Regions from separate parts of the Bacillus sp. UMB0893 genome, predicted to be linked through region 1. Evidence: riboswitches for the same ligand, from Rfam matches in the RefSeq annotation. Region 1 holds a riboswitch; each other region holds the start of a gene.
What was found. Region 1 has a riboswitch for thiamine pyrophosphate ahead of thiM (hydroxyethylthiazole kinase). Riboswitches for the same ligand answer to the same signal wherever they lie in the genome.

Region 1 (8,157 bases):
GATCATTACCATTGCAGTTGTTGCAAAGGGTGTTCAAAATGGAATCGAACGCACAAGCAAATTTATGATGCCGGCCTTATTTCTTTTATTCATAGTCTTGATCGTCCGTTCCCTTGCTTTAGAAGGGGCAATGGAAGGTGTACGATTTTTATTTCAGCCCGATTTTTCAAAATTAACATCAGAAGTGATTCTTGCAGCACTTGGACAATCTTTTTTCACACTAAGTGTGGGTGTTTCCGTTATGGTCACCTATAGTTCATACTTGCCAAAGGAATCAAATTTGCCTCAATCAGCGATCTCGATTGTCGGTATGAATATTTTTATCGTTGTTTTAGCAGGATTAGCGATTTTCCCGGGTGTCTTTTCCTTTGGGCTGAAGCCTGATGCTGGTCCCGTATTATTGTTTAACGTTTTGCCGACTGTTTTTAATCAAATGGCATTTGGTATGGTGTTCTTTACGGCCTTCTTGCTGCTATTCTTATTTGCATCATTAACCTCAGCATTTTCGATGCTCGAAATAATTGTATCTGTGATTTCAAAAGGAGATACGGCCAAACGGGTAAAGTGGTCCTGGATCATTGGAATCCTTATTTTCGCAGTTGGCGTACCATCAGCTTTGTCGTTTGGAATTTGGAGTGAAGTTAGCATTTTTGGAAAAACGATTTTTGATGCAGCAGATTATTTGGTCAGCAACATCTTAATGCCGATTGGTGCACTTCTTATTTCCATTTTTGTTCCTTTGAAAATGAAAAAAAAGATGCTGTACGCAGAATTGGCTCACGGTTCTGCTTTATCTAAAGGTCTCTTCAACTGCTGGTTCTTTTTAATGAGATATGTAGCTCCAATTGCGATTTTCCTTGTCCTTTTGGATGTATTAGGTGTATGGAAGCTTTTATTTAAATAGATAACATCTTTTCAGTCATCCCATCCATATGTTAAAATTGGTAAAATTCAGATTATGGAGGGGAATGTTTTGGAGCAATTATCTTTGTTTGTCATTATGTCAATTTTATTAATCCTATTGCCTGGGCCCGATACAGCTATTGCGACAAAGAACACAATTGCCGGCGGCAGAGCAGGCGGAATGAAAACAGTGCTTGGCACGTTAACTGCACTTATGATTCATACATGTGCTGCAGTATTAGGGTTATCAGCACTTATTGTGAAATCAGCCTTTCTTTTTTCTATTTTGAAGTATGCAGGAGCTTGCTATCTCATATATTTAGGTCTCAAATCATTATGGTCATTAAAGAATAAGGACACATTTCAAGATGGTAAAGTACTAAATCATGAAGCCAAGCGTGTTAACTGTTTTAGACAAGGATTTTTAACAAATCTCCTTAACCCAAAGGTAGCTGTTTTCTTTTTAACGTTTCTGCCGCAATTTTTGGAGCCTGGATCCAATACATTCATCCAATTTATGATTATGGGATTAACGTATACGCTTTTAACATTAATTTGGTTCATCGTTTACATCTATTTGATTCATCAATTAAATGCTTTTATGAAAAAACCTGCTGTTCAAAAGTGGATGGAAGGCATTACTGGAACTGTGCTCATCGGATTTGGCATTAAATTAGCTTTGGAGAGAAAGTAAAGACATCAGAAATGGTGTCTTTATTATATTTGCACCTGCACATCTGAATTGCTCAATGAACCCAATGAAGTTGGGTTTTTTTTATGTTAGGCTGTTTTCGCATTGATTGTTGTTTTGGTTATTCATTGTACCCGTGGATTTACGCTGCAGGCACTTGCTTTCCGCGGGGAGGGATGGGAGCCTCTATTCCCGCAGGAGTCAAGTGCCTTCCGCTTCAATCCACTAAAGGTTTTAACCATTTTTTCTAAAAGCAACAAACTTTACGAAAAGAGCCTTATGTTAAGATATTTGATTTACATAATAATGAACTCTGAAAGGAATAATAATCCATACCAAATAAAAAGCTCGAGGAAAACTGAGGGATTGAATATGTCAAAACAATCTATTGAATTGTCTAAATCTCTAGAAGAAAACATGGCAATGATTAAAGCGAAACTAGGTGACAGTTCAGATATCCGATTTAAAGATATTGTGAATCAGGGCTAACGCTTTTCTATCGTATACATAGATGGGATTGTAGACAGTGAGCAGCTTTAAGAATCGATTTCCGCAAATACCGCATTAATGAGAAAAATAATTAGAGATTCTTCTTTGCGAATTGAAGATCAGACAAACATTAACTCAAATACAATGTTTAAATATAGATAAATAGTTGCAATTCTATCTAGAGAAGAGTAGACTTTGTATCATCAAATCAAATAAGATCGGGAGCTTGTGGAATCAGGCTGAGAGTACGGCTAACTGCCGTAGACCGAATGAACCTGTTGGATAATGCCAGCGCAGGGATGTGATTCAGGGATACCTATGAGCACTTTGCCGCGGCAGAGTGCTCTTTATTTTTTGGGAGGGAAAAATATGATAGAACCGAAAAAGATTGGTGCGATTTTAGAAAAACTAAGAACAGAAAAACCATTGGTGCACAATATTACAAACGTAGTGGTAACGAATTATACAGCAAATGGTTTGTTAGCTATCGGAGCCTCTCCAGTTATGGCATATGCAAAAGAAGAAGTGGCTGATATGGCCAAAATTGCAGGTGCACTCGTATTAAATATTGGCACCTTAAATAAAGAAAATGTAGCATCCATGCTGCTTGCAGGTCATTCTGCCAATCAGCATGGCGTGCCAGTCATTTTTGATCCAGTTGGAGCAGGCGCTACAAAATACCGTACAGAAACGGCACAAAAAATAGTAAAGGAACTGGACATTGCTGCAGTTAGAGGGAATGCTGCTGAAGTGGCAAATGTCGTCGGGGAGAGCTGGGCTATAAAAGGAGTCGACTCCGGTGATGGCGAAGGTGACTTAATCGCACTTGCTGTGAAGGCTGCCAAGCAGTTAAACACAATCGCGGTCATAACAGGAAAACAAGATATTGTTTCAGATGGTGAAACAACATATATATGCAAAAATGGTCATTCTCTTTTAACAAAAGTAACGGGTGCAGGGTGTTTACTAACCTCTGTTATCGGAGCATTTTGTGCAGTTGAAAAGGATTATGTTCTTGCTTCAGCCGCAGCATTATCGGTTTACGGAAGTGCTGCGGAACTTGCAGCTGAAGGAATTGAAGGCCCCGGAAGCTTTCAAATCGAGTTTTTAAATATGCTTTATAATATTTCAGCAGATGATATTCAAAAACTTTCTGCCCTTGAGGAGGTCAGCCATGTCAATTTCTAAAGCACTAACAATTGCAGGCTCTGACAGCGGCGGCGGAGCAGGAATTCAGGCGGATTTAAAAACGTTTCAGGAATTGAATGTATTTGGAATGTCTGCTATTACAGCGGTTACCGCTCAAAACACACTAGGTGTACATGGTGTGTTTCCATTAACTGCGGACGCGGTTGTGCAGCAAATTGAAGCGATTGGTTCAGACCTTGGAGCTGATGCCATTAAAACAGGAATGCTTTTTAATAGTGAAATTATTGAGGCTGTCTCTGACCAAATAAAGAGGTTCAACTGGAGCAGAGTAATTGTAGACCCCGTCATGATAGCCAAGGGAGGTGCATCCCTTTTACAGGATGAAGCAGTCGAAGCATTGAAAAATCATTTGCTTCCTCTTGCTTTAGTCGTTACACCGAACATACCCGAAGCCGAAGTGCTGACAGGAATGAAAGTTAACAATCTCGATGACCGTCAAACAGCTGCTAAAATCCTGCATTCTTATGGGGTTAAGAATGTGGTCATTAAGGGAGGACATGCTGACAGTGAAGAGCAGTTAGTAGATTTGTTGTTTGATGGAACCGAATTTAGCTATTTTACGAGCAGACGTATTGATACAAAAAACACGCATGGCACTGGATGTACATTTGCAGCAGCGATCACAGCAGAAGTGGCAAAAGGAAAGTCAATCTTTGATGCTGTGGAAACTGCGGTGGACTTTATCCAAGAAGCGATTAAAGAGGATATCGGGTTAGGGCTGGGACACGGACCGACAAATCATTGGGCTTACCAAATGAAAAGGCGGGGACAGCAGTATGTGGAATGAAAATGTCCGCGAGAAGCTAAAGCTTTATTTCATTATGGGGAGCATAAACTGTACGCAAGATCCTAAACAAGTCCTGCTTGAAGCTATCAAAGGCGGCATTACAATGTTTCAGTTCAGGGAAAAAGGAACAAGTGCTTTAACCGGAAGAGAAAAAACAAATTTAGCACGAGATTTACAGGAAGTTTGCAGGAAGCATGGAATCCCATTTATCGTAAATGATGATATAGAATTAGCTGTTGCACTAAATGCAGATGGCGTTCATATTGGGCAGGATGATGCGGATGCGAAGCAGGTCAGAGAGAAAATAGGTGACAAAATTTTAGGTGTTTCTGCACATACGCTGGCTGAAGTAAAAAAAGCAATGGCTGATGGAGCGGATTATATCGGTGCGGGACCGATTTATCCGACTCTGACTAAATTGGATGCAGAACCTGTGAAAGGGACCGCTCTCATTGAAGAAGTAAGAAATTCAGGCATTCTAGTCCCAATCGTAGGCATCGGGGGAATTCAAGCGGACAATGCCCATGAAGTGATCGAAGCAGGAGCAGACGGGGTTTCGGTCATAACGGCAATCAGTCTTTCTGAAAATGTGTATGAAAGTGCAGCTGCATTGAAGAAGGCAGTGAAAAACTTATAATATCTATCATAATATCTTGTTAAAAAGAACGAGCAGATTTTTTAATCTGCTCGTTTTTAACGTTATCTGGATTTTTTAACTAATTCGACCGCTTCTTTTGAAAGGTGGAAGGACTCTTTTGTCTGAATGGTAACGCCATCAAGCTCAATTTCTTTTCCATTAAGAATGACGATATTTTTGTTTACAGGAAATTCAGCCGTTGTTTTTCCTTTTTGTACGATAAAAACTGGATTATTTGCATCTGAACGATCATCTTTTATTTTTGCGCCTATTGCTTTAAAAGCAGTTTCGGCATTTACAAACATTTTTTCATCTAATTTTTTTAAGTCAAAGCCCATAGCAGATGCCGCTTTAAGTGCGATGTCCGTATTTTCAACTAATCCTTCTGGCTTACCGGGTCCGTATGAATACATGAAAAGATCTTCACCTGTATGTCCTCCGCTCGTAAATCCTATATTCGCACGGTTTGCAAGCAATTCAACAAGTGTTTTCCCTAAGTTTGCACTTTCATTAATGGCTTTTGTTTCGTCAGCAGAAGGGCTGTCAATTCCATAAAGTGCAGCAACTTCCAGTTTGTTCGATTGATCAGGTTTTAACTGCTTCAAAGCACCTTCAAGCGTCATTTTTGATTTTTTTAAAGGATCAATGTAATCAGCAACCGGAATAGACGGATAAGAAGAGGATGTGTTTTTGTTCCCTATTGATATACCGCTGTTCCCATGATCAGATAGCGCAATAATCATGGTGTTTTTATCTTTTTTGGCATACTCAAGTGCTTCTTTTACTGCAGCATCAAAAGCAAGAGTATCACTAATCATTCCGATAGGGTCATTTGCATGTGCAGCCCAGTCAGGTTTGCTTCCTTCAACCATCAGGAAAAACCCGTCTTTATCTTTAGAAAGAGTTGAAATCCCTTTTTTAGTCATCTCAGCAAGTGTTGGTTCATTTGGATTTGTTGTGGCACGGTCCATGTCATAGGCAAGAGCAGCAGGAGCAAAAGCACCCCATAGCTTGCTTGATTTGGATTTCATCAATTCATCTCGAGTTTCAACAAGATCATAGCCTTTTTCTTCTGCAACTTCAATTAAATTTTCTCCATCTTTCCTATTGTTTTTGGCTTGTCCAGGCAACAGCGAATCTTTTCCTCCGCCTAGAACGACATCCATTTCTTGATAAAGCTGCTGTTCGGCGATATTGTCATACTCACTGCGGTGGGAAACATGAGATGAAAAAGCAGCCGGTGTTGCATGCTGGATTTCAGAAGTCGAGATAATGCCAGTTGCTTTTCCGATTGATTTTGCACCTTCCAGTACGTTAGCCACTGGTTTATAAGCATTTTTCGCAAGTGAGGGGTCTACTCCAGGGCTATTTACTGTTTCAGGAAGAACCCCGACTAATTTGTCATTTGATTTGTTGCCGGTTGCCATGGCTGTACCGGCAGGAGCTGAATCTGTAATGGCTGATTCTGCCGAATAGGTTCTGACACCGCCGCTTAAAATCTCATCCATTGCAAGCGGTTCGCCCTTATACCATCTGGCAAGTGTTGTTGTGCTTGAACTGACGCCATCCATGACAAGAACAATGACGTTTTTAGCCTGTGCCTGATCTTTTTTTGCTTCAACCTTGCCAATATTAGCTGTAAAACCAAGTGAACCAACTGCCAGGGTTCCAGCTAAAGTAACACCAATCATCTTCTTATTGAATCCCATTTTAATTCCCTCCCGATCTTGTACTAACAATCTTAAGGTTAATCATTAATTATAAAACTAGTATGTAAATAATGTTAAGTCCCCTTTTATATAGTATTACTGTTATGTTAAGGTAGTTCGGAAGGAGTGGGTGAAAATACACATATAGATTAAATAAGGATGCGTTTTTATCAATAATATTATTATGTAAACAGTAGTTGGAAAATATTGATTCTTATATTAAACCAAATTGATTGCGAAATCGCAAAAAAATCCATGAAATTAAAGCCTCCAGGAGCTTTCTTATGAAATGGAAGAAGAGGTCCTTAAAATTGCAGACTTGTCTTACATCCTCACTATTTTCGTTTAGGAATAGCTTCGTCATTACTTGCTTATTTGTTGAATATTAAGCTTTTGGTTTTCTTGAAGCAAAGGAATTAGAAGTTGCACCCGAAGTAAATATAACAGTGTTTGAAAAAGTGGGAACAGATTAATCAAAATCTGTTCTCTTTTTTGATTTTTTTAATGAAAATGATTAGGTACGATGTGCTAATTCACTAGAATTTTTCCAGTAAATTCATAGGCAGGAATGACTGATTTTTCAGAAGTCATTGACATTGATAATCATTTTCAATTAATATTCATGTGTACTCACTGACAAGACAGTAAGGAGCTGAATCACATAGAAGACGTAATTGGATTCGATGCCATTATTGATGATAAGGAAATGAAACATCATATTTTACTTCGTCCTGTTAAAATGATCGATTTCGAAGTGTTATACATCTGGATGCAACAGACTCATATCGCACCATTCTGGAAGCTGAACGTAAATAAAGAAGAGTTTCAAGTCTACTTAGAAAGGACATTAAAAGCAGAACACAAACGTGTTTTTCTATGTTTTATAGATCATATCCCTGCAGGTTATCTGATTGCGTATTCCATCGAGCATGATCCAATAAAAGAGTATTATCAGGCAGAACCCGGTGATCTTGGCATGCATTTTTTAATTGGACCAAGGGAATTGTTGAACAAAGATGATGGTTTGATGATAGCAAGGGCAATGACAGCATTTTTGATGAAAAAATACAGCTGCAGCCGAATTATAGGCGAGCCTGATATTAGAAATCGGATAGTCATTCCAATACTAAAGGAAATGGGTGGATATGTTGCTGATACTATCTCCATGCCGCATAAAAAAGCAGCGTTAATTATTGGGGAAAAAGACCGTTTCCAAAAGTATATGTCAAACGTAAATGTGAATTTTGTCAAACTTCCGAACCAAGAGAAGGATTTATTAGCTGAGGAAGGCAGGAGCGTTATGTGAAAACCCATCACCCAATTGATGATGATATGAAACAACTGCTGGAAACGATTAGAGCACGTATGCTTGAACTCAATCATCCTGCTTTGACCGATTTATCCGCAGTGCAGTCAAGATATTTTTATAAAGAAGCACGAACCTTCTTTCAAGCATGTGAAATGAAGGACATCACAGTTTACAACAAAATGATAAAGTCAGCTGATCATACCATTCCTGTGAGAATTTATCAGCCGCAATCAGAAGAAATACTGCCAGTTCTGTTATTCATGCATGGAGGAGGATGGGTATTTGGTGATATCGACAGTGCAGATTCGATATGCCGTTATTTTGCAAGGCACGCAAATTGTCTCGTCGTTTCAGTAGGATACCGTCTTGCTCCAGAGCATCATTTTCCTGCAGCACTGATGGATGTTCTTGCAGTTGCAGAGT
Region 2 (8,157 bases), on a different contig from region 1:
ATATGAAATCTTTGACACCCAATTTTGTATTTTATGAGCTTCTGGATAAACTGGTAGATTTCTATTTTCCTTGTATTACAGAAATGGAAGAAACGCTGAATTCGCTTGAGAGCGGAGAGTTCCGGATTAAACAAATTATGAAGCAGGTATTTGAAACGCGGTCAGGTCTGCTGAAATTAAAGCGGACCATTTATCCGATGCGGGATTTGCTCTACCGCTTATTGAATTCCGAAAGAGTAAATATCCCAAAGAGCGAAAGAACGTATTTCATGGATGTTTATGACCATCTATTAAAGCTGTCAGAACTGATATCTGCCAATATGGATTTTACGGCCGAAATAAGAGAAAATTATATTTCAGTCAATTCATACCGTGCGAATAATGTCATGATGACCCTGACTGTGATTACCACCATTTTTATGCCCCTGACATTTATAGCGGGTGTATATGGAATGAATTTTGACAATATGCCTGAACTAAGGTGGGAGTTCGGTTATTTTTATGTATTGGGCGGAATGGGCTTTTTAAGTTTGATGATGTTTCTTTGGTTTAAACGGAAGGGATGGTTTGATAAAGACCAAATCTAGGTGCCAGAGTGCCTCTGTTTTCATTGCAGCGGCAGTCTGGCATTCTGTTTAATACATCCTCTTTGTATAACTCTCAGCCAAAGACTCGTTCACTGCCTTCTCTGTATATTCCGGAAGCTTTGCATGCGAGGCCATCATTTTTGCCGGTGATGGGAGGTTTTCTTTGTCTTCCCAAGTTGCGGGCTGCCACATGCTTGATCTTTTCAAAGCCTTCGCACAATGAATAAAGCATTCTTCAACCTCGATTACTATTGCCACTTTTGGCAGTTTACCCTGTACTTCAAATAAGTTTAAAAGATTTGAATCCGAAGTGATAGAAGCCTTTCCGTTTATTCTAAGTGTTTCCTCAAGTCCTGGAATGAGAAAAAGCAATCCGGCATGCGGGTTTTCAAAAATATTAAGAATGGAATCAGCTCTTCTGTTCCCCGGGCGTTCTGGAATGACTACATGCTTTTCATCCAGAACATAAACAAATCCTGGCGAATCTCCTCGCGGCGAAGAATCACACATTCCCTTATTATTTGATGTAGACATGATCAGAAAGGGTGACTTCGCAATAAATTCCCGGCAATGCTGATCAATATGCGCAATGACTTTATGTTCTGCCAGTTTTCCGGGATGTCCAATTTCTGCTCTTAGTTCTTCTTCGGTTGTGATGGTTTTCATAAGGTCTCCTTTTTGACTGCGGTTAGCCTCGGTTGTAATGCTGTCTCAGTCCTTCACCGATAAAATTAAAGGTGAAAATGACTAATGTCAGTGCAAGTGCCGGAAAAAACGGGATCCAAAACCCTTTTAAGATATCAGATCTAGCCATTCCAAGAAGGGTAGACCAATTCATGCTCGTGTTTTGAAGTTCACCAAATCCATAGCCGGTCTGAACAAAAACCTGAGAGACAAAAATGGAAAAGATACCGAGCTGTCCTAATAAAAGTGCAACTTTTCCCAGGTCCATAAAAAATTGTACCATGATTTCGGGAAGCAAATTAGGTAAGTAATAGCGTGTAAACATTCCAATAGATGTGTTCCCGACGGTCACTCCTGCTTCAACAAATTGGGAGTGTGAAATGCTGCTCATTGTTTGCTGAATAATATAGGCAACCCGGCCAACATCTGTCAGAGAAAGGAAGATGATGACCCAGATAATCCGATTAGGGCTAAAAGTAAACATAGGCATTGTGATAAACAAAATAGCAGCGAAAATAATCGGCAGACTTGCTGCAAAACCGTTCAAGCCATAGATCAGCAAACGGAACGGACTTTTTTTATTTAGTCCTAAAAAAGTGAGCAGGATGGCTGCAAGATAACGAATGGCAGTAATGGAAAAGATGAGAAGCAGCGTATCTTTTGCTCCTATAATGATGAGACTGAGAATATCCTTTCCATCTTGATCAGATCCAAATGGATATGTCAGAGAAGGAGGAAAAGGTGCCCGTTCGTAGGTTGTACTGTCAACAAACACCATTCTTTGTTCTTTAATCCCTTCTTGTACACTGGGAATGAGAGGGCCAATCAAAGAGAATAATAGAATAGCAGCAAGCATAATGCTGCCTATCATCAGCGGTTTATTTGTCATACTCCTCCCTCCCTCGGATCTACCCATTTCTTTATCAGGTTGCTCATAATCTGAACAACTAAGACAATCAGCATGAAACATGTTCCAAAGACGATAATCACATTTGTCTCGATGGCAGTGTGAAGACCAACGCTTAAAACGGGTGTCACATCAAATGCCTGAAACAAGCGAAAAGCAGCTCCTTTGTAATCGAGCAAGTATTCTACAATTAATAGATTAGATAGAATATAGATCATCATTGACCCTGTATGATTCAAAATTGGAACCACGCTGTTTTTTAGAATATGTTTAAACGTTATAACGTATTGCGGCAATCCTTTAGAATGTGCAACCGTAATATATTGCTTATCTTCTTGTTCTTGGAAAGCGGCAGCAGTAATTCGGCTTATGTAAAGTGCAGGATAAATAGAAACAAGTAAAGCTGGATATAGAAAGCTGTACCAATCATCGTGGCCAAAAATATCAGCAAAATCCCTAAAATAAATAATGAGAACCCACTGAGCACATAGAAAGAGAAAGAAATCGGGAATCGACTGCAGCACCCAAGTGAATCCTTTTCCAAAAATCATTCCGAGCCGATTTGGACGAGCCGCATCATAAATTCCTTTTAAAATACCGAAGAACAAACTCAAGAATAGAGCAGTCACAATGATCTTGATGCTTCTTGAAAAATACAGCGCCGCTTCTTCTTCGACTGGACGCTCAAACTTTGTTAGACCAAAGTTTTTATCATGATAAAGACTGCTGAAAAATGATGTAACATTCTCTTCATAGGCCGACCAAGAAAACTGATAATCATAGATAACAGTTTGAGCTGTGCCTTCTGCCGTTACTTCAACATCCCTTGGAAAAAGAACGACAAGAATAAGGCAGGTCACAATAAATAGAAAGAGCAGGATATGAATACCGATTTCTTTTGCTAAATTCATAAGGAATCCTCACGTTCACTTTTCTGATTATTATAAAAATTTTACCATGACTAAAGAGTGATGAATAGGTATATAAAGGAAAAAAGAAATGTGAAAAACTTCACAATATCTCTTGCGTATTTTTAATTAAGGGAATATAATATGGATACAGGAAACATGTGAAGAACTTCACAATATTATGTGAAAACATTCACAAACATATTTTCAAGGAGGAACTACATTTATGAAAATCGCGGTTATTGGCTGTACACATGCTGGAACAGCAGCAGTATCTAATATGACGAAGCTTTATCCGGAAGCTGAAATTACTGTTTATGAAAAAAATGATAATGTTTCATTCTTATCTTGCGGCATCGCTTTATATGTAGGGGGAGTTGTTCAGGACGCACATGGTTTATTTTACTCCTCACCTCAAGAACTTGAGAACATGGGAGTCACGATGAAAATGAAGCATGCCGTAACCTCTATTGACGCGGAAGCCAAAACGCTGACTGCAAAGAATCTTGCAACAGATGAAATAATTGAGGATACCTATGACAAACTGGTCATGACAACGGGTTCCTGGCCAATTGTCCCGCCGCTCGAAGGGATTAAATTAAATAATATTGTTCTTTCTAAAAACTATAATCATGCAAATAATATCATTGAAAAAGCGAAAGATGCTCAGAAAATTACAGTCGTAGGAGCGGGGTATATCGGAATCGAGCTGGTAGAAGCATTTGAATCATACGGAAAAGACGTGACTTTAATTGATAGCGCAGACCGGATCCTAAGCAAATATTTAGATCCAGAATATACCGAGGTCATTGAAAATGATTTTAAAAACCGCGGCGTCACACTTGCTTTAGGCGAAACCGTCAGCAAATTTGAGGGTGAAAATGGCAATGTTACAAAAGTAGTGACAACGAAAGGCGATTACGAAACAGATCTTGTTGTTCTATGCATCGGATTTAAACCAAATACAGAGCTGCTTAAAGGTCAGGTTGATATGCTTGATAACGGGGCCATCATTGTTAATGAGTATATGCAAACAAGCAACAAGGATATATTTGCAGCAGGCGACAGCTGTGCCATCCTATACAATCCAACCGGTAAGCATGCTTATATTCCTTTAGCTACAAATGCCGTTCGCATGGGTACACTTGCTGCTAAGAATTTAGTTCAGAAATCGATAAAATATATGGGTACGCAAGGAACATCAGGCATCAAAATTTATGACAATAATATTGCTTCAACAGGAATGACAGAAACGGCTGCTTCTTTTTTGGATATGAATGTGAAAAGTATCACAATCTTAGAAAATGATCGTCCAGAATTTATGCCAACTTATGAACAAGTTACATTAAAGGTTGTGTATGAAGAAGACACAGGAAGAATAGTCGGAGCGCAAGTGATGTCAAAAGCAGATCTGACACAGTCTATCAATACATTATCTGTCTGTATCCAAAATGGAATGACAATTGAGGAACTGGGTTTTGTCGACTTCTTCTTCCAGCCTCATTACAACAAACCGTGGAACTTTTTGAATCAGGCTGGATTGCAGGCAATGCAGTAACATATGAAAACAGCGGAATGCGTGGATTCCGCTGTTTTTTTCTTCATCAGCATTGAAAGGTATTCGGCAATAATTAGGAGGCAGATGGAAAAAAGAAAGTATTTCTCTCAAATCGGAAAGTAATGTTCAAATCTTGGCAAGTAATAATGGCATTTCGGCAAGTAATTTCCCTCTCTGGAAAGTAAATCAGGTTTCGAACGGAAAATGAGTTATGAAACTGGCTGATTAAACCCGAATTCAGAATAAAAGCCTGAATAGCCAAATGTACCGATGAAAAAAATGCTAAAACCTAGTTGTTTCGCCGAAAACATTTTTCAGTGCTTTAACTCATAGGATGTATTTGTAAAACCAGTTGAAAGAGCATTTATTTTATTGATAAATAGCTGATCCGCTATCCACAAATTCCTTTGATTTTTGCCTTAGTCCGTCTTCAATTTCTTGATCACGGACTGTGTTTCTTAAGTCATGTGAAATTCTCATCGAGCAGAATTTAGGACCGCACATTGAGCAGAAATGAGCGGTTTTTGCTCCTTCAGCAGGCAGGGTTTCGTCGTGATATTCTTTCGCACGTTCAGGATCAAGGGAAAGATTGAATTGATCTTCCCAGCGGAATTCGAACCTTGCTTTGGACAAAGCGTCGTCTCTATACTGTGCATTTGGATGGCCTTTGGCGAGATCGGCTGCATGGGCCGCAATTTTATAGGCGATGACTCCTTCACGGACATCTTCTTTGTTTGGCAGTCCGAGATGTTCCTTCGGTGTGACATAGCAAAGCATGGCTGTGCCGAACCAGCCTATCATCGCTGCTCCGATCGCTGAGGTGATATGATCGTAGCCTGGTGCGATATCAGTTGTTAAGGGTCCAAGAGTATAAAAAGGTGCTTCCTGGCAAATTTCCTGCTGCTTCTCTACATTTTCACGGATCATGTGCATTGGAACATGTCCAGGACCTTCAATCATCACTTGAACATCATGCTTCCATGCGATTTTCGTCAGCTCTCCAAGTGTTTCAAGCTCAGCAAATTGTGCTTCATCATTTGCATCTGCAATCGATCCGGGGCGAAGGCCATCACCTAAAGAAATAGAAATGTCATATTGCTTTAATATTTCACAAATTTCCTCGAAGTGAGTGTAAAGGAAGTTTTCTTCATGGTGGGCTAAACACCATCCAGCAAGAATCGAACCGCCTCTTGATACGATTCCTGTTGTTCTCTTAATCGTGAGCGGAATATAGCGCAACAAGACCCCGGCGTGAATCGTAAAGTAATCGACTCCTTGTTCTGCTTGTTCGATTAAAGTATCTCGATAAACTTCCCATGTTAGATCTTCTGCAACTCCCTTCACTTTTTCAAGCGCCTGGTAAATAGGAACTGTGCCAACAGGGACAGGGGAATTCCGGATAATCCATTCACGGGTTGTGTGAATGTCCTTGCCTGTTGATAAATCCATGATGTTATCTGCGCCCCATTTGATCGCCCACGTCATTTTTTCCACCTCTTCTTGGATAGAAGAAGTCACGGCTGAATTTCCAATATTGGCATTGATTTTGACATGAAAGTTTTTGCCGATGATCATTGGTTCGCTTTCTGTATGATTGATATTTGCAGGAATGATGGCCCTGCCGCCCGCGACTTCACTTCGAATGAACTCAGGATCCATATTTTCACGAATCGCGATAAACTCCATTTCGGGTGTAATGATTCCTTTTCGTGCATAGTGAAGCTGAGTGACGTTTCTGCCTTTGCGGGCTTTTAGTGCTTTTCTATCAGCGGAAAATACATTCCCTTTATCCGTTTGGTTCACCTGATAGCCATTGTCCTCAGGTTTAATTGTTCGTCCAATGTATTCCTCGGCATCTTCGCGTTCGAGGATCCATTTTCTTCTGATTTCTGGCAGACCTTTATTAATATCAATGATTGCTTTTGAATCTGTATAAGGTCCACTCGTATCATACACAAGTACTGGTTCATTATCCTGTGACAAACTAATTTCCCGAAACGGAACGCGAATGTCCTCTCTTGATCCGATTTTGTACGCTTTTCTGCTGCCATCAAACTGTGTTTTAAATGCGAAATTCAATCTTAACTCCTCCTTGTAAATAGTTAGTAGGGTTTCGATCAAAACCTGCGAAAAGAATAGAAAAAGGGTTCTGCATGAACAGAACCCTTGGGACAGTATGTGTAAAAACCAAAAAGATTGGCCTACGCCACACTGCTTCCCTACGCTGGTATGACCCAGATCAGGTTCAAAGGGTCAAAGAATCATGTTCTTCTCTCAGTCCAGCATCATGGACTCCCCTAGCAGAATGAAAAAATATTCATTTGTTAGCAAATATAACAGCTAAAAGAAAAGGCTGCAAGTGATATTTTTCACAATTTAGAATTCTCCTGATAATATTGGGGTTTGCAATCAGAGGAAACAGCAGCTAAGCTTCAAGCAGCCAAATGCGACTTTTTTGGTATTGACAGAGAGCTTATTGCCTACCATCCAGCTATCTGGAAAAAGGTAAAATGGGACGAAGATTATCAAAATGGCCTGATTGAACCAAAGGTAAGTGTGGAAATAATCCATCATGGTATTATTAATTAAATGGCAATCAGCTCAGTTCAATCATACAATACGGGCCATTCCTATTTTAGGTTACTAGGGACTTCGGGCAGTACCTTATATTTTGAAAATTTGATATATTAAAGGTGTGACTGTATTTGGAGGAGGATGGACACATAATGAAGAATCTGGACCAGAATCATGAAGAGAAAGTCCTTTCTCAGGAAAAACTTGAGGATTTTAGACAGGTCTATCTTAACCAGCTTGAACACTCTCCTACAGCATTTTTGATACATGAAGGCCGGAAATGGAAGTACATAAATTCTGCTGCAATGAAACTATTAAAGATCACCTGTAAAAGTGAACTGATAGGAAAGCCGATTTGGAACCTGATCGATCCCCAATATAGAGAAACAATTGAACAGAGAATTACGGAAACGAATAATGGAGTAACGCCGTCTTCAATGGAACAAATTTGGTACACAAATGAAGGTCTGCCCATTGTTGTGGAAGTGACCAGTTTGCCAAGTGTATGGGGTGACAGCCTTTCAACACAGGTTATCATCAGAGATGCATCAAATAAGAAAAAATTAGAAAAGGAACATGAAGATACTATAAAAAAATTCCGGCTGATAACTGGAAATATGCGGGATATAGTCGGACTGCTTGACGACAATGGACTGTTTACCTACGTTTCACCCTCCTATAAAGAAGTGTTAGGGTATGATCTTTCAGAAACTGTAGGGGACAGTCCATTCCAGTTTGTGCACCCGGAAGATCGTGAACTCATTTCAGGACAATTTTATAAAATGTTCAAGGATCATAGCCAATTAACGGTCGAATATCGGTATTTATGCAAGGATGGTTCTTACGTATGGCTTGAGTCGCATGGGATTCCTGTCGCTGAAAATGAATCCTTAAAGCTTGCTATCGTGATTTCACGCAACATTACAAAGAGAAAACAAA
Region 3 (8,157 bases), on a different contig from region 1:
ATGCGGCCAAGGATTGCCTGACGATATTCACTATCAGGTCTTCGCAAACCGCGAATAACGTTAAGAATAATATCTTGAAGAATCTTTCCAAGTTTTTCTTCATTTATCATATTTCGAAAGGATTTTATCGCAAATTGTAAAAACCCATCTGCCTCGCCATTATCGATTGCCCGCATGGCGAATCTGCCAAATTCCTCTCTTTGATCATGTCTTGATGCCCATTCCTCAATCTTAACAAGCAGATAATCAAAGCTCTTTTCATCATACTTTCGCTCAAGCACTTGCTTAATGAGAGCTTGAAGCAGTTTCATTATTTCATCAGCCGTTAGATATCCTTTTAGCTGCTTCTGGATAAGAGGAGCCAGTTTTTCCAAATCCACACTTTCGATCATTTGGATGATGAGCGATTTCATTGTTTTTTTGAAAGAATCGGACTGCAGTTCTTTTTCTAGTATAGGCATCAGTTTTTCTGTCATATTTATTTGTGTTAATTTTGTTTGAATGCTCTCCTTTGACAGCCAATCATTTTCTATTGTATGAACGAGAGCTTTTATCATTCTGCTCCGATTTTTAGGAAGTAAAGCTGTATGGGGAATAGGAATGCCAAATGGGTGTCTGAATAACGCAGTCACGGCAAACCAATCTGCCAACCCCCCAACAAGCCCTGCTTCAAATCCTCCTTGCAGAAATTCTCCGGCAATTGTTCCTTGAAAAGGGATCGTTGCTGCAAACCCCGTTCCCATAACAGCAAGTGAAATCCCAGCTAAATGTTTTGATTTATTAGACATGACGAACCCTCAATCTTTCTAAATTTAAAAATATGTTTCTTTTTATTAATGCTAGTCTAAAAAGAGAAATAAATCCAATTATTTCACAGAAAAAAACCGGCCGATTTCACGGCCAGTTTTATTTACTGTATTTTATCCCAAATAACGCTGATAAATCCCCTTTGCTTCTGCCATATCTTTCGTCCCATGAATCAAAGCGCGCCCGTCCCGGAATACAACAATTCTGTGATGGCCAGTTTGAAAAGAGAGCAGATACGGATTTGCTGTAATCTCATCAACAGCTCTGCCCAGTGTTTTAGCAAGCTCCTTAAAATTCATTTCCTTCGATACAGCAGGCCTGATTTGAACAGTATCTCTGCCGCAAAGAACCGACGTTTTAACACTATTGTCCTGAGATAAAAAAGGATAGATTGGGTGATCGCCGCATGATGGACAGCCTGTATTTTTTAAGGCATTGACTTTTATTTGAGAAAATTGATTCCGCCAAATATCAAAAGAGAGCAGTTCTTTCCGTACTTGATCCTCTGCCCCGGTCAGCAGCTTGAGCACTTCACCTGTTTGGTAAGATGCTACCATTTGTACCGCAGGACTGATAATTCCAACTGTATCACACGTTTGGCCTTCCATTGGAATTTGCTTCAGCAGACAATTCAAACAAGGCGTCAGTCCAGGTATTACAGTATAAGTCAGGCCGTAGCTGCCGACACATGCCCCATATATCCAAGGAATCTTTTGTTTAAGTGCTGCATCATTTATAACAAGCCTTGTTTCAAAATTATCTGTAGCGTCAACAATGACGTCTGCAAGTTTTGAAAAATCGCAAATATTTTCAGCGGTCACATCTTCGATCATTGCGTTCACTTTAACCTCGTGATTAATTTCACCAAGTCTCTGTTTCGAAGCAACAGCTTTAGGCAGCCGCTGTTTTGCATCTTCTTCAGTGTATAGCTGCTGACGCTGCAAATTGCTCCATTCTACGTAATCACGGTCCACAATTGTCAGCGTGCCAACTCCAGCACGTACGAGCATCTCTGCATTTGCGGTCCCCAGAGCACCAGCACCGATAATTAATACATGACCATTCCGGATTTTCTTCTGTCCAGCTTCTCCAATAGGAGAAAATAAAATTTGTCTAGAGTAGCGTTCCATTTAGGATGTGATCATTCCTTCTTCCGGGCTGCTTGCAGAAGCATACGCTTTTACTGGAATTCTGCCTGCTTCATAGCTTAGTCTTCCTGCTTCTATTGCAAGCTTCATTGCCTCTGCCATTTTGACCGGATTGTCTGCTGATGAGACAGCTGTGTTTAACAGCACGCCGTCTGCACCTAGCTCCATCGCTTTTGCTGCATCTGCAGCTGATCCGATTCCAGCATCGATAATAACCGGTAAATTTGTTTGTTCAATAATAAATGAGAGATTCAGAGGGTTGATTATTCCTCGTCCTGATCCAATCGGTGAAGCACCAGGCATGATGGCATGAACCCCTGCTTCTTCAAGTCTTCTTGCCAGCACAACATCATCAGACGTGTAAGGAAGAACAATGAATCCTTCCTTAACAAGCTCCTCACTTGCTTTTAACGTTTCAATAGGATCTGGAAGCAGCGTTTTAGCGCATCCGATAACTTCTACTTTTATCATATCACATAACCCGGAAGCTTTAGCCAGCCTTGCAATTCTGACTGCTTCTTCAGCCGTTTTCGCTCCCGCTGTATTTGGCAGCAATGTGTAGCGTTCAAGATCAAGCTGCTCAAGAAAATTAGGCAAAGAGGGTTCAAAAATATTCATCCTTCTCACAGCAAATGTCAAAATGTCTGCTTCAGCAGCATGTACCGCTTCTTTTTGAATCTCAAAAGAAGGATACTTGCCAGTCCCAAGCAGCAGTCTCGATTGAAATGATATTCCGGCAATTGTTAACATGTTTCAGCCTCCTCCTACAAAATGGACAATCTCAAAAACATCACCATTTGAGATCGCTGTTTTCCCGTAATTTTCTTTAGCGATTATTTCAGAATTACGCTCGACGATGACGATTTTGGTGCTTACTTCATAAAAAGCCAGCATGTCTTCAACTGTTTTTACAGAAGACTGCATATCGATGCTGCTGCCATTCACTTTTACTCTCAAGGTCTCACCTCTCTGAACGGTTTATTTGAAACGCATGGATAAACTCGGAGTCTATCGTTCTATTTAAAAATAAATCTCGAATCATAACACCCGTTCTTGGAGCAAGCAGAATGCCATTCCGATAATGCCCGGCAGCCACAAAAAGATTCGGCATGGATGAAAGTCTGCCAATATACGGTTTTCCATCAATGGAACCAGGTCTCAATCCAGCCCATGCTTTATGAAAATGGGCATGTTCGATCACAGGCATGATTTTTTTCGCTTTTTCCATGAGAGCCGAAATGCCTTTTATTGTGGGCTCCTGATTCCAATTTCCATTTTCCATTGTTGCGCCAATAACGATTTTCCCATCAAGCTTTGGAACAAGATAACAGGACTCATGAAAAACAGTAGATGAAAGCTTGCTTCCCTGCAACGAAACAGAAAGACACTCTCCTTTTACAGGATGAACAGCAGCATTTCGCGCGAAATCATCTAAAATGCAGCTGCTCCAAGCCCCATTTGCAAGAACAAGAGATTCGCATAAATAATCACCTTGAGCCGTTTTAATTTCATAGTTAGATATATTAAAACGGTTTATTTTGTATACAGGTGTATTTTCATAGATTTTTCCATTCATTTGCAGAATTGCTTGTTTGAGAGCCTCACATAATAAAACAGGCGAAACCTGGCCATCTTTATCAATCCTAAGAGCTCCATGAATGGTTGCATTTAAATCAGGCTCATTTTTGAGCACGTATTCTTTGGAGTGCCATTCAACATCAGGTTCCAGCTCTGCTCTTTTTTTCAAAGACATCGCCTCCTCAGCTGTCATCGCCAGTTTGTACATCCCATTGTATTGAAGCTGAATATCTATGCCGCTTTCCAAAAGTAAATCTTGAGCTAACTCTGGGTAGAGGGCCTGACTTTCTTTTGCAAAATTAAAAAAAGCATCATTTTCTTCAGTTTCTGTATGAGCACCCAGCATGCCAGCCGCCGCTCTTGATGAACCGCTGCCAGTCTTTCCGCTTTCAAAGACGGCCACCCTCAGACCAGACTTCGATAAATAGTAGGCAGTGGAAAGCCCAATCACTCCTCCGCCGATAATTCCCGCGTCATATAATGGTTTCATAGCTTACACCCCTTTTAACTGTTTTGTTAATTCCAGTACAGCCTGGAGCGGGTCTTCTGCTGAAAATACATATGACATAACAGCGACTCCATCTATTTTCAAATGTCTTATTTCAGAGATAGAAGATGGAACAATTCCTCCAATAACAAAAACAGGAATTCTCACAGATCCTGCAATTTCCCAAGCTTCCTGAACTCCCCTTGCTTTTAAGCCTGGTTTTGAAGACGTTTGAAACACATGCCCGTACAGCAAGCGGTCTGCTCCATTTTCTTCACAAATTACCGCTTCAGCTGCTGAATGAATGGAACAGCCGACTTCAAGCTCCGGGAAATGCTGTTTAACAAGCTTCACATCAAAACTATGGGCTGGAAGCTGGACTTGATTCACACCCGTCATAATGGCTGCGTCAATACGATCATTGATGATCAGCTTTGATTTGGGCACTCCGTTTTGATGCAGCTCTTCAATTAATACGACAAGTTCCCCTGCCGTTTTCTTTTTTTCTCTAATATGGATCGCATCAGCTGCTGTATGTACATTCGTAATCACTCGAACGAGCTCTGCAATGCTCTTTTCTCCATCAGTTATGAGGTGCAATTTCATTTTTGGATCAGTATGGATTCGTTTTGTTCCCATGCCTCCATTGTCTCTGCCATTTCCCAAAAACGGTATTCGTACATCGAGCTAATGAGGAAGTTTTCTTTCATCATTTTTCTCTCGCGCTCACTTGAACGGGCAGCGATTTCATCCAGTCGATTGATTTGTTCCTCAACCAGTTCTTTAAACCAGTCACCATGATAAGTCGCAATCCATTTTTCATATACTTCATCCCCTGGCTTGCACTCTTTCAAATGCTCGCCAACTTCATAGTAAAGCCAATAACAAGGCAGTAATGCAGCAATGACTTCACCAATATTTCCAGTTGCGACAGAGCGGTACATGTGTGATGTATAGGCATAGGCAGTTGGAGCAGGCTTAAACATCTTGCGTTCCTCATCCGTGATGCCGAGCATAACCGAAAATTGCTGATGAAGTGAAAGTTCCGCTTCATATGTCCCTTGCGAATGAACGGCCATCCGGTATGTCGTGTGCAAATCAGGAGCCATTGCCCCTGCGAAAGACTGCACTTTTGCAAAGTGTGTTAAATAATATGAATCCTGCATTACATAATATTTAAATTTATCCTTTGAAAGACTGCCTTCGCCAATACCTTTTACGAAAGGGTGCTCAAAGCTTCCCTCCCACCATTTGTTTGCATATTCTCGGCATTCTTTTGAAAATGACATGTTTGTTTCCTCCCTTTTAGTAAAATCAAAACGCAAAAAACCACTTTTCGCATAGAAAAGTGGTGTATGAATAGACCTGTACACCACTTCCCTACGCTGGTTTTAGCCAGATCAGGTTCTGAGGGTCTTGAAGGCAAACTTCAATCTCAGCCCTTCTATAAGGGCTCCCCTAGCGGTTATTAATATGAATTTTTTAAATTTTACACTTTTATCATAACATGCTGTGAAAATCTTTCAAGCCGCAATTTTCAGCTTTTATGAAACTCCAGCTCTTGCCTAAGTTCATCGACATATTCTTCTGATCCAGTCAATATCAGCAAGTCTCCCCTTTTCAGCTCTGTATCTCCATGAGGAACGATCGACTCATTTTCTCTGAAAATACGCACAAAGATGACATCTCCTGTGAAAGGAAAGCTGCGGAGCATCATGCCGTCGTAGCGCCTATTGTTCATTTTTATCTGATAAAGCGCTGAATCGTTGTTCGTCAGTATTTTCATAATGCCTGGTGCTTCTATTAGTGCTCTGAGCATGGTTTTTGTAGAGAGCAGGACTGAAAATACATCGATATTCTTCGCCCTTAGCTGCTCATCTAACAGCGGCGAAGAGATTGCCGCAATGACACGGTCAACTTCCAGCTCTTGTGCAAATAATGCGATTTCGGCATTTGTATCCTCGTCTCCAGTAGCAACAATCAGGATGTCTGCCTCAAATACACCCTTAGACTGAAGCGTATCAAGTGAATAATCATCAAGTTCCTGTATTTGAAACAGAGATTCGGCAATCTGCTGCTCATTTTTATCAACATGCGTATGATACACGGTTGTATCATACAGCCTAGTATTTAATTCACGAGTGACAGGCAGCGTCATCTGATTGGCACCGATAAATGCCACTTTTAGCTTCTTCTGCGAAGATAGCTGCTCAGGAAATAATTTCTTAAACCCAATAGGTGTGAAAATACTGGTTAAGACAGCAGTCAAAATGAGAGCGCCAGACATCTGGGCGTCAATCACATTGACTCTTTCTCCAATGGTTGCTGCAGCAATGACAAGCGAGAGTGTTGAGGTTAAAAGAAAACCTGCAGCGAGAGTCGTTTTTGTGTCATACCATCTTTTCAGCAAGTAAATCGGCACTATTTTTGAAATAAGCAGAGCAATAAACAACAATGGAATCAGCATTAAGATTTTCGGATCTTTAAACAGCGACCATACATCGAGATCAACTCCTACCATAACGAAGAAGATCGGAATCAAGAAGCCGTAGCCAAACGAATCCATTTTTTGAACCATTTCCTTGTTGGGAGATAACAAAGATACGAGAACTCCCGCTAAAAATGCGCCTAATATATTTTCAGCGCCAATCGTTTCTGAGAGCGCCACTAAGACGATGATTAATGTAAATATAGCCCTTGTCCCAATTTGGATCGTCCCTTTGGACATCGTCTCAATAAACGACCTGCTTTGGAATGTTTTTCCTAGGAAATATAAGCATACACCAGCGCCGAATAATAGAAGCAACAGCCACGTATTTGTATTTTCTCCTCCATAAATTGAAGCAAACACAGCAAGCAGAATCATCGTCACCAAATCCGCAATAACTGCGACAAGTAAGATGATTTGCCCAATATTCGATTTCATAATGCCTGCATCTTTTAGAGTAGGAACGACAACTCCGAGCGAGATGGTGGAAATAATCAAGGTCATTAAAAACACATTCTCGATAAAACCTAACAGCACAAACAAATAGGAAAGAAGCAAAGATAAAATGAAAATCCCTATAAAGATCAGAAAAGAAACAACAAAAGTATTTGGAGCTTCTTTTCCGCTTGGGAGAATTTCTTTTTTCTTTCCCCCAATAAAAGCCGTGAAATCAATTTCAAGTCCGCTTAAAAACATGAGAAAGATAAAGCCTAACAGGGAAAGCGTTTCAAGCCACATATCTTCCTGAACAAGGTTGAACCCGCTTTTCCCAATAATAATTCCCATTATGATTTCTGCCACTACGACAGGCATCACTTTTATTTTCAGGCGATGAAGCAAGATCGGAGTGATAAATGCTGCTAATAAAACAATGACAAGTGATGAAAAGGAAGCTCCATGCACAATAGTTCCTCCATTTCTGATTCTAGATTAAATATTGCATGAATAAAGTGGCCATTCCAAAGTAAATAAGAATCGAAATAATGTCGTTAATTGTGGTGATAAATGGACCTGAAGCAACTGCAGGATCTACCTTCAGACGATGCATCACAAGCGGAACAAAAGCACCTGCTATCGTTGCAACGGTAAGCGTTGCAAGAACGGAAATACCCACTAGAAGCCCCAAAAACAAATCATGCTGCCAAAAATAGACAATACCGGTTACTAACACACCGCAGACCGCTCCATTTATAAGGCCTGTGCCCGCTTCTCTTACGATAATTTTCCAGTTTCCGCCTTCTTCCAGATCCCCCATTGCAATCCTTCTAACAGCAACAGCCAAAGCCTGTGTCCCTGTATTCCCGGCCATTCCGGCAATCAGCGGAATAAATACTGCAAGAATCGCCACTTTATCAAGCGTCTCTTCAAAACGACCTATTAAACTTGCGGTCATCATTCCAAGAAAGAGAAGAATGACTAACCAGGGCAATCTCTTTTTAGCTGCTGACAACGGTCCCCTGTCGATAGAATCTACATCTGATACCGCTGCAAGCTTTGAATAATCATCAGATGCTTCCTCATCGATAACATCTACAATATCATCAACTGTAATAATACCAAGCAGGTGATTTTGAAAATCAACGACAGGCAGGGCAAGGAAATTGTAATCTCTCATTTTCCTTGCAACCTCTTCCTGATCTTCACTAACG
Region 4 (8,157 bases), on a different contig from region 1:
ATGACAAGGTAGCCTCTTGTGCAAAGTTCACCTTGAACACCAGGTGCTGCTTCTTCTCCTGTCAGCGGATCAATGATTTTCACCTCAACGTGAGGATGGGCTTTGCCGACGGTTTGGTTTCTACCTTGCGTTCAATCGAGTCTGTCACTGTGGTTTGTGTGATGACAGGGGACGATTCAGTTTGGCCGTAAGCAATGGTTACCTCTGACATTCCCATTTCATTGATCACTTTTTTCATGACTTCAATCGGACAGGTTGATCCAGCCATGATTCCCGTTCTTAATGTGGATAGATCATAGTTTTTAAAGTTTGGAGAGTTCAGCTCGGCAATAAACATCGTCGGAACTCCGTGCAGTCCGGTGCATTTTTCTTTTTCGACTGTTTGGAGAACAAGGTCTGGATCGAACTCGATGATTGGAACCATCGCAGCCCCGACAGATACGCACGCCATAACTCCAAGTACGCATCCGAAGCAATGAAAGAACGGAACAGGGATGCATAATCGATCCTGATTGGTTAAATTCATAGAGCTTGCAACAAGGAAACCGTTGTTGACAATGTTATGGTGAGTCAGCATAACACCCTTAGGAAAACCTGTTGTGCCTGAGGTGTACTGCATATTGATGACCCCCTCAGGCGTTAAGAGGCTCTCTCTTTCAGCAAGCTCTTCATCTGTAATTTTTGATCCGTGATTCAACAGCTCATTCCAGGTGTACATCTCTTCGGGTGCATTCTGATTTCCTATGTAAATGAGGTTTTTTAAGTGGGGCAAAGCTTCAGTTTGTATGTATTTTTCAGCAGATGCTGAATTCGTGATAGAGCGGACAATGTCGACATAGGATGTTCCTTTAAAGCCATCGATTAAAAAAAGAGTGGTGGAATCTGATTGCTTCAGCAAATACTCAAGTTCACTGCTTTGATAGCTTGTGTTGACAGTGACGAGCACAGCGCCTATGCGTGCTGATGCAAATTGCAGCAGCAGCCATTCTGGAACATTAGTAGCCCATATAGCCAGGTTTTCTCCCTTTTTCACGCCAAGACCCATTAACGCTTTTGCGAGCTTTGTTGTTTCGTCATAAAATTCATCATACGAAAAGCGGATGTTTTCCTTTGAATACACCACTGCATCCTGACTTCCGTATTTTGAAACCGTTTCTTTCAATAAGTTGCCGATTGTTACATTTTTTAATGGCTGCATAGGACCTCCCTGTACAAAAAGATTGGTTACGCTTTCATTATAAACTATTATTAGAAAATTTGAAAAACTATTATTCTCTAAAATATGCGGATGAAGTTGCAGTATAATAGAGAAGACACATATTTAGAAGGGGAACCATCATGAACAAAACTAATTTTTATCCATATCTTGCACTTGCCATTGGAGTCGCTGCGGTATCGACGTCTGCCATCTTCGTAAAATTGACCTCTGCACCTGCGCCGGTCATTGCTTTTTATCGCTTATTTTTCTCGACACTGATTGTTATGCCTCTTTTTTTGGCAAAATCATTGCCGCACTTAAAAACATTAACGAGAAAAGACTGGAGCTTTTCGATAGTAGCTGGTGTGCTGCTTGCGTTTCATTTTATTCTCTGGTTTGAATCGCTTAACTACACCTCTGTAGCGAGCTCTGTAGTCCTGGTTACATTGCAGCCATTGTTCGCATTTATAGGGACCTACTTCTTTTTCAAAGAAAAGGTTTCACTGCGGGCTATCCTCAGCGCATTGCTCGCCATCGCCGGCAGTGTTGTAATCAGCTGGGGAGATTTCCAGATCAGCGGACTTGCGTTGTTCGGAGACTTTCTTGCGCTTGCTGCCTGTGGCATGGTTACCGCTTATTTGCTTTTTGGCCAAGGGGTAAGAAAACGCCATACTCTGACACTTTATACATTTATCGTTTATGCAGCCAGCTCTGTGACGCTATTCTTGTACTGTGTTTTCTTAAACTATCCGCTCACCGGTTATCCAGGGCAGGATTGGCTCTACTTCCTGCTGCTTGCAATTGTTCCGACTTTGCTTGGTCACTCGCTGTTTAACTGGTCCTTGAAGTGGATTTCAACGAACGTGATTTCAGTCGCCATTTTATTTGAGCCAGTTGGATCAATTATTCTTGCTTATTATTTTCTGGAGGAAACGGTCATCCTGACACAAATGATAGGCGGTGCCATCATTATCGCAGGAGTGCTGCTCTTTCTTTTTGAAAAGAAAGAAGTTGCTGAGATTTCTAGTGAACAGGCATTATAAAAAAGTATAAAATTTTGCACAATGATTGCGAGCGGAATCGCCCAGCTCCTCGTCCAGAAAAAATCCGCTGGAAAAGTCAAAACCGGCTTTTCTGCCGGATTCTTTTTTGTCATGCCTGCGCTAAACGGGCATTGCGCTTTTCTAATGTTTCTCCATGATTTTCCGCTCTAGAGCTTTGTATGTGTAGTCAGTTTTCTTTATTAAAGCCTCCTCGAAGCTGCCTGTTTTCTTTGTTTCTTTCAGCAGATCCATAATGATTCCTTCCCCGAATTCATCTGTCAGAATCTGAACAGCATAGTAGCTTTGGGTATACACATCAGCGTTATCTTCCAATGCCTTCGTCCAGTTGGGAGAAATTTTTAATTTGTCAAAAGGAGTAATCTCTGTTAAAGGAATCTGCGGAACGTAGCCATTATAGCCCGCATATTCAGCCACACCTTCATTGAACCAGATCGGAATCTTTATGATGTCTATTTTTTCTTTTGCTAAAGCCTGATCAAAAAAGTAATGGGCATATTCATGGTAGAACGTCTGTACCATAAGCGGAGACGAGATATCAGCATCTTCTGGAATAATGACTCCCATTGTTTCTTTGATTGGATCATAAAACCCCAAGTAATCAACATAGTCTAAATCCTTAAGCGAGTCCGGGGATTCATTAAGCAAAATTAAGTCAATCGGTTTATCCTCAATCTCTCCAAACAAACGCTCGCTTATTTGCCGGGCTTCTTCAAATTCATTCTCTACAAGCTTTATATCCCTTTTTTGTTCTGGGGAATAAAAGACATTTAAATGATCAATCTCTTTCCTTTCAGCGGTTTTTTTATGCTCCGCATAAGGGTCAACTGGGAGATATGCATTAACCTGAAGTTCAAATTTTTCAAGGGGACCTAATGTCTGATCGTTGAAATGAGTGATCATCACATTCATAAGCCCTACAAAAAATAAAGAAATGAACAGACAGATGCTTGTGATCGACAAAAAAATCGAACCTGAAAGACCTTTTAAGAAAAGAAGATTCCTTTGTCTGCGATTGATAATTTGATAAATGGAATAGACAAACATAGCGATCAGCAAAATGGTAATGATGGCACCCGCAATAAAGCTGTCGCGAATATTTAAAAAGAGGAATAGACCGAAAAACATGCCGGTAAAAAGGATGATATATAAAATCGTTAAAAAAAGATGCAGAAGTATTTTCAAGTGTGAGCCTCCGAATGTTAAGTAGTCTTTTAAGATATTCTTCTTATTGAATAGAAAGTCCTTTTAAGAGTAGGAATTATATCGTTTCTGTCGAATTTTCATGTAGGAGAGTGAAAAATATGGAATATTCGATCAGGATAGCAGCACAAGAGGACGCGAAACAAATCGCGGTTGTTCATGTGGATAGCTGGAGAACGACGTATAAAGGAATTGTAGCGGAATCTTTTTTAGAAAAAATGACATATGAAAGCAGAGAAAGGCTCTGGGCTTCTGCAAGTCCAGATTCAGTAGTTGTTGCAGAAGATACAAATGGCAGGATTGTAGGGTTTGTCAGCTTCGGACCAGAACGGACGAAGGAATTTGATTTTGATGGAGAATTATATGCAATTTACCTTTTAAAAGAAGTACAGGGATCAGGCATCGGACGGAAGCTTGTGCTGGCTGCTGCAGAAGGGCTCATTAAGCAGAACCATCAATCTATGCTGCTATGGGTAATGAATGCAAATCCTTCGAAAGGCTTTTACGAACGTTTTTTACCAGAAAAGGTGGCAGAAGATGTTTATACGATAGAAGGGGAGGATCATCAGGAAACAGCTTTAGGATGGAGGGATCTGCAGAAGCTTGCTGCTGTTTTAAAGGAAAAGGTCTGAATTCAAATTGAAAGAGGGATCACTGTGAAGAGTGCATTAATTCTTGGAGGAACTCAATTTTTCGGAAAACGGCTTGTTCAAAAACTGCTGGAACATGGCGTGGAAGTTACGATTGCAACAAGAGGCGTAACGCCCGATGACTTTGGTGATAAGGTCCTGCGCCTGATCATTGATCGCGAAAATAAAGAATCAATGCAGACTGCATTTCATGAAAAAGAGTGGGATGCCGTCTATGATCAATCCTGCTTTTCACCGCTTGAGGCTAAATCTTCATATGAAGCGCTGCATGGTAAAATAAAGCACTATATCTTTACATCTACAATGGCCGTTTATGAATTTGGGAGAGGGCGAACGGAAGAGGATTTTGATCCATTTTCGTATGAACCTTCTTTTAACGAGCGCAAGGACTATAAAGGTATGGCAGGATACCAGGAAGCAAAGCGCAGTGCGGAAGCTTATCTTTTTCAGAATGCTGATGTGCCGATTACTGCGGTAAGGCCAGCTTTAGTTATAGGAACCGATGATTATACCGAACGATTTTTATTTCATGTGAAAAAAGTGAAAAATGGGGAGCAGATTGGAATCAAAGAACCTGGCTATTTTTATAGCTATACGTCATCGGAGGACGCAGCAGGATTTCTGTATGCGGCTGGAAGAAACGCATTAACAGGTGCATACAATGTGGCTTTTGAAAAAAGTCTCTCATTAAATCAATTGCTTGGCAAAATCGAAGATGCAGTCGGGAAAAATGTGATTTTGACACAAGAGATTACGAAGGAAAATGCTTCACCTTATGGATTGCCTGGTGATTGGACGCTCGATGTGTCAAAGGCTGCTGAAGCAGGATACTCTTTTCAGGAATTGGATCCGTATGTAAATCGTTTAATAGAAGTAATGAAAAAAGAAACGTGACTGTGTCGCGTTTCTTTATTTTAATGAGGCAGAATCTGCTGATGAAACATCGTAGCAAAGTAAGCGAAAACAAATCCGAGCGGAAATGAAAAAATCACAGACCAGCCGTTGACAGGACCGTCTTCATTGCTAATTCTGATCGCTTCAATATAACCGTAAATAAAGTGAATGAGCGACAATAAAAGTGTAACTAGCATTAATAAGTAGGATAGATTCATAATATGTCCTCCATAAGTGAACTCTACTACTCCTATTACATGCTGGAAAATGAGAGATTATGATAAAAAATACCGAAAAAGAACGGTGTATTAAAATAGAATCTATTTTCTTTTTAAAATTAATGATTTAGAAGTAGTCAGCATGAGTACAAGTATAATGGAACAAATAATAAAAGTAGGAACCATGTAAGAAGCATTATAAGCCGCAGAGTAGATGAGCACAGGCTTATCTCCGGCAAATTCGGCAAAGAAAACTGCTCCAGCTATTGTATGAGCTGCGAATCTCAGCAAGCTTCCGAGAAAGGCCGCTGCTGCAACATATGCAATCAAGCGTCCTTTGTTAAGAGGATTGATTGCGTTCTGTACTTGTTTATAAAATATGCCGCCGGCACCCACAACTGTAAATGCAACAAAGTAGTCAAGGAAACCTTGTACAGGGTGAACGATTGTCGTATAGCCCATAATTGTCTGAAGGAGTCCGAGTAAGAATCCTGTCAGCAATCCGCCTTTTATTCCATGACGGAAACCCATAATCAAGACAGGAACCATCGCAAGCGAAATGGATCCGCCCTGCGGCATTTTTCCAATGTAGCTTGTTAGTAAATCAAGCAAAAATGCAATTGCACCAAGGATAGCAACCTCTACTAAAAAGACAAGCCGCGTATTTGTTTGCATCATGTATACCCCTTTTCCAGCATCTGACCGGGGCTGTTTTTTCCATAATAAAAAGCAATGCGGGGAATGTCGGATGGTTTCCACGCACTGCTTTGGTTGGGTTATCACTTGAATCCATCGCCACATCCCTACGTCAGCTCTAACTAAACAGGTTCTATGGGTCTGAACAATACGTTCACTCTCAGCCGAATGGCTCCCCAAGTGGTCAAATGCAATATATGATTTAGAGACTACTATACAGGATGTTGCAAAATTCGACAAGGATAAATTCATATTTTTTTCAGAAAATAATGGAAATGCTAATCCGCCATCTTTACAAGCTTGTTAAATGTTGCTATAGTCACAATGAATCGAATATATGCAGGGGAGCTGAGTGAACTTGGCTGAGAGGATACTGATTCTTGTATCGACCCTTTAACCTGATCTGGGTAATGCCAGCGGAGGGATTGAGGAAAAAGCGTTATTTTTCCAGAACTTTGCGAATGCGTTAAGGCTGCCCTAGTGGCAGCCTTTTTTGTCGTTAGATCAGTAATTCATATATTAGAAGATAAAAGAGGGGGATAACAAATGGCCAGTGTAAATCTAGCATTTCAAGTGCTGCCTAAATCATCACGAGGCAATACATATGAGATTGTAGACAAAGCGATTGAAGTGGTTCAGCAGTCAGGTGTCAAATACGAGGTTGGCGCAATGGAGACTGTGATGGAAGGGGAGCTTGATGAACTGATTGAAATCGTGAAGAAAGCGCAGGATGCCTGCATTTCAGCTGGTGCTACAGAGGTGATGACACATATGAAGATCCATTACCGTCCAAATGAAGGAGTCACGATGGATGAAAAACTTAAAAAATACCGTGATTAAATCTGTTTCTGGAGTGGCACTGCCGGGATTTGTGCTGCTGGCATTCCTTTTTTTGTGGGAAATTGCTGTTATCGTCACAAAGATAGAAAAGTGGATCCTGCCGCGCCCTTCAGCTATTTTTATGACGCTCGCAGAGATGAGAGGAACGATAGCAGGGCATACCATGCAGACGATGACAGAAGCGGTGCTCGGTTTGCTTATAGCTATAACGGCAGGCGTACTGATTGCTATTTTAATAGACGCATCTGACTTGGTGCGAAAATCAATTGAACCGCTGCTTGTTCTTTCGCAAACTATCCCAATTATTGCGCTGGCTCCGTTGCTTATTATTTGGTTTGGTTTCGGAATTTTTCCTAAAGTGATTGTCGTAGCACTTGTCTGTTTCTTTCCGATAGCCATCAATCTTTCTGACGGTTTCCGTTTAGTCGACAGGGATATGGTAAAGCTCATGAAAACACTTGGAGCGAGCCGCAGACAAATGTTTTTGAAATTAAAGCTTCCAGCTGCAACACCTTTCTTTTTTTCTGGGTTAAAAATAGCGGGAACATACAGTGTCATGGGAGCGGTTATCGGAGAATGGCTGGGTGCGAGTCAGGGTCTTGGCATTCTTTTAACGCGATCTTCCCAGTCCTTTTTAACAGAAAAAGTATTTGCAACAATCATCTTAATTGTAGGACTAAGTTTAATCATATTCGCAATCATTGAATTACTGGCAAGAGTCATGATGCCATGGAAATATAAACAGGATAAGTATTCTAATTAGCACGGGGGAAGAAAAAATGAAGAAACTTGTATTCACTCTATTTAGCTTAATGTTCATCATTTCAGGGTGCAGCTCTGCGGAAAATACATCTAAAGATGAATTGAAAAAAGTGAAAATCATGCTTGATTGGTTTCCTAACACAAATCACACAGGTATTTATGCAGCAAAAGAGAAAGGCTTCTATGAAGAAGAAGGTCTTGATGTCGAAATCGTAGAACCAGGCGAGGGAGTCAGTGCCGATCAAATCGTTGCTGCAGGGGAAGCTGATTTCGCCATCAGCTACCAGGAGAATATTACACACGCTAGATCAACAGGTGTTCCAATTGTGTCGATAGCTGCAATCATTCAGGAAAATACATCTGCATTCGCTTCTTTAAAAGAAGAAAACATAATGTCTCCAAAAGATTTTGAAGGAAAAAGATATGGAGGATGGGGTTCCCCAACAGAAGAAGCTGTTATCAAAGCTGTGATGGATAAATCAGATGCTGATTTTGAAAAAGTGGATTATATCACGCTTGGTGCAACAGACTTCTTTAAATCGATCGGACGCGATACAGATTTCCAATGGATATTTCAGGGCTGGGATGGTATTGAAGCCGAACGGCAGGGAATCGAATTAAATTACATTTATTTA

Region 2: it holds a riboswitch for thiamine pyrophosphate, as region 1 does, so the genes downstream of both, thiC (phosphomethylpyrimidine synthase ThiC) here and thiM (hydroxyethylthiazole kinase) in region 1, are expected to answer to the same signal.
Region 3: it holds a riboswitch for thiamine pyrophosphate, as region 1 does, so the genes downstream of both, tenA (thiaminase II) here and thiM (hydroxyethylthiazole kinase) in region 1, are expected to answer to the same signal.
Region 4: it holds a riboswitch for thiamine pyrophosphate, as region 1 does, so the genes downstream of both, CYJ36_RS20015 (MTH1187 family thiamine-binding protein) here and thiM (hydroxyethylthiazole kinase) in region 1, are expected to answer to the same signal.

The regions. Positions count from the first base shown of each region.
Region 1 is NZ_PKLB01000002.1:358,044-366,200, reverse strand. It holds gene CYJ36_RS07440 (sodium-dependent transporter) at 1-904, shown strand, start outside; gene CYJ36_RS07435 (LysE family translocator) at 959-1,597, shown strand; TPP riboswitch at 2,292-2,400, shown strand; gene thiM (hydroxyethylthiazole kinase) at 2,453-3,271, shown strand; gene thiD (bifunctional hydroxymethylpyrimidine kinase/phosphomethylpyrimidine kinase) at 3,258-4,079, shown strand; gene thiE (thiamine phosphate synthase) at 4,069-4,716, shown strand; gene CYJ36_RS07410 (alkaline phosphatase) at 4,779-6,425, opposite strand; gene CYJ36_RS07405 (GNAT family N-acetyltransferase) at 7,132-7,731, shown strand; gene CYJ36_RS07400 (alpha/beta hydrolase) at 7,728-8,157, shown strand, end outside.
Region 2 is NZ_PKLB01000006.1:207,024-215,180, reverse strand. It holds gene corA (magnesium/cobalt transporter CorA) at 1-587, shown strand, start outside; gene CYJ36_RS14665 (pyridoxamine 5'-phosphate oxidase family protein) at 636-1,253, opposite strand; gene CYJ36_RS14660 (ABC transporter permease) at 1,276-2,160, opposite strand; gene CYJ36_RS14655 (ABC transporter permease subunit) at 2,157-3,089, opposite strand; gene CYJ36_RS14650 (FAD-dependent oxidoreductase) at 3,313-4,644, shown strand; gene thiC (phosphomethylpyrimidine synthase ThiC) at 5,014-6,744, opposite strand; TPP riboswitch at 6,844-6,953, opposite strand; gene CYJ36_RS14640 (Ger(x)C family spore germination C-terminal domain-containing protein) at 7,048-7,233, shown strand; gene CYJ36_RS14635 (PAS domain S-box protein) at 7,371-8,157, shown strand, end outside.
Region 3 is NZ_PKLB01000001.1:109,609-117,765, reverse strand. It holds gene CYJ36_RS00540 (DUF445 domain-containing protein) at 1-788, opposite strand, end outside; gene CYJ36_RS00535 (thiazole biosynthesis adenylyltransferase ThiF) at 921-1,937, opposite strand; gene CYJ36_RS00530 (thiazole synthase) at 1,938-2,705, opposite strand; gene thiS (sulfur carrier protein ThiS) at 2,709-2,912, opposite strand; gene thiO (glycine oxidase ThiO) at 2,917-4,023, opposite strand; gene tenI (thiazole tautomerase TenI) at 4,027-4,659, opposite strand; gene tenA (thiaminase II) at 4,623-5,309, opposite strand; TPP riboswitch at 5,381-5,490, opposite strand; gene CYJ36_RS00505 (monovalent cation:proton antiporter family protein) at 5,558-7,414, opposite strand; gene mgtE (magnesium transporter) at 7,434-8,157, opposite strand, start outside.
Region 4 is NZ_PKLB01000010.1:1,498-9,654, reverse strand. It holds partial or broken gene CYJ36_RS20050 (AMP-binding protein) at 1-1,198, opposite strand, end outside; gene CYJ36_RS20045 (DMT family transporter) at 1,339-2,241, shown strand; gene CYJ36_RS20040 (hypothetical protein) at 2,383-3,444, opposite strand; gene CYJ36_RS20035 (GNAT family N-acetyltransferase) at 3,564-4,094, shown strand; gene CYJ36_RS20030 (NAD-dependent epimerase/dehydratase family protein) at 4,119-5,006, shown strand; gene CYJ36_RS20025 (hypothetical protein) at 5,027-5,224, opposite strand; gene thiT (energy-coupled thiamine transporter ThiT) at 5,327-5,899, opposite strand; TPP riboswitch at 6,008-6,109, opposite strand; TPP riboswitch at 6,252-6,362, shown strand; gene CYJ36_RS20015 (MTH1187 family thiamine-binding protein) at 6,467-6,760, shown strand; gene CYJ36_RS20010 (ABC transporter permease) at 6,732-7,523, shown strand; gene CYJ36_RS20005 (ABC transporter substrate-binding protein) at 7,540-8,157, shown strand, end outside.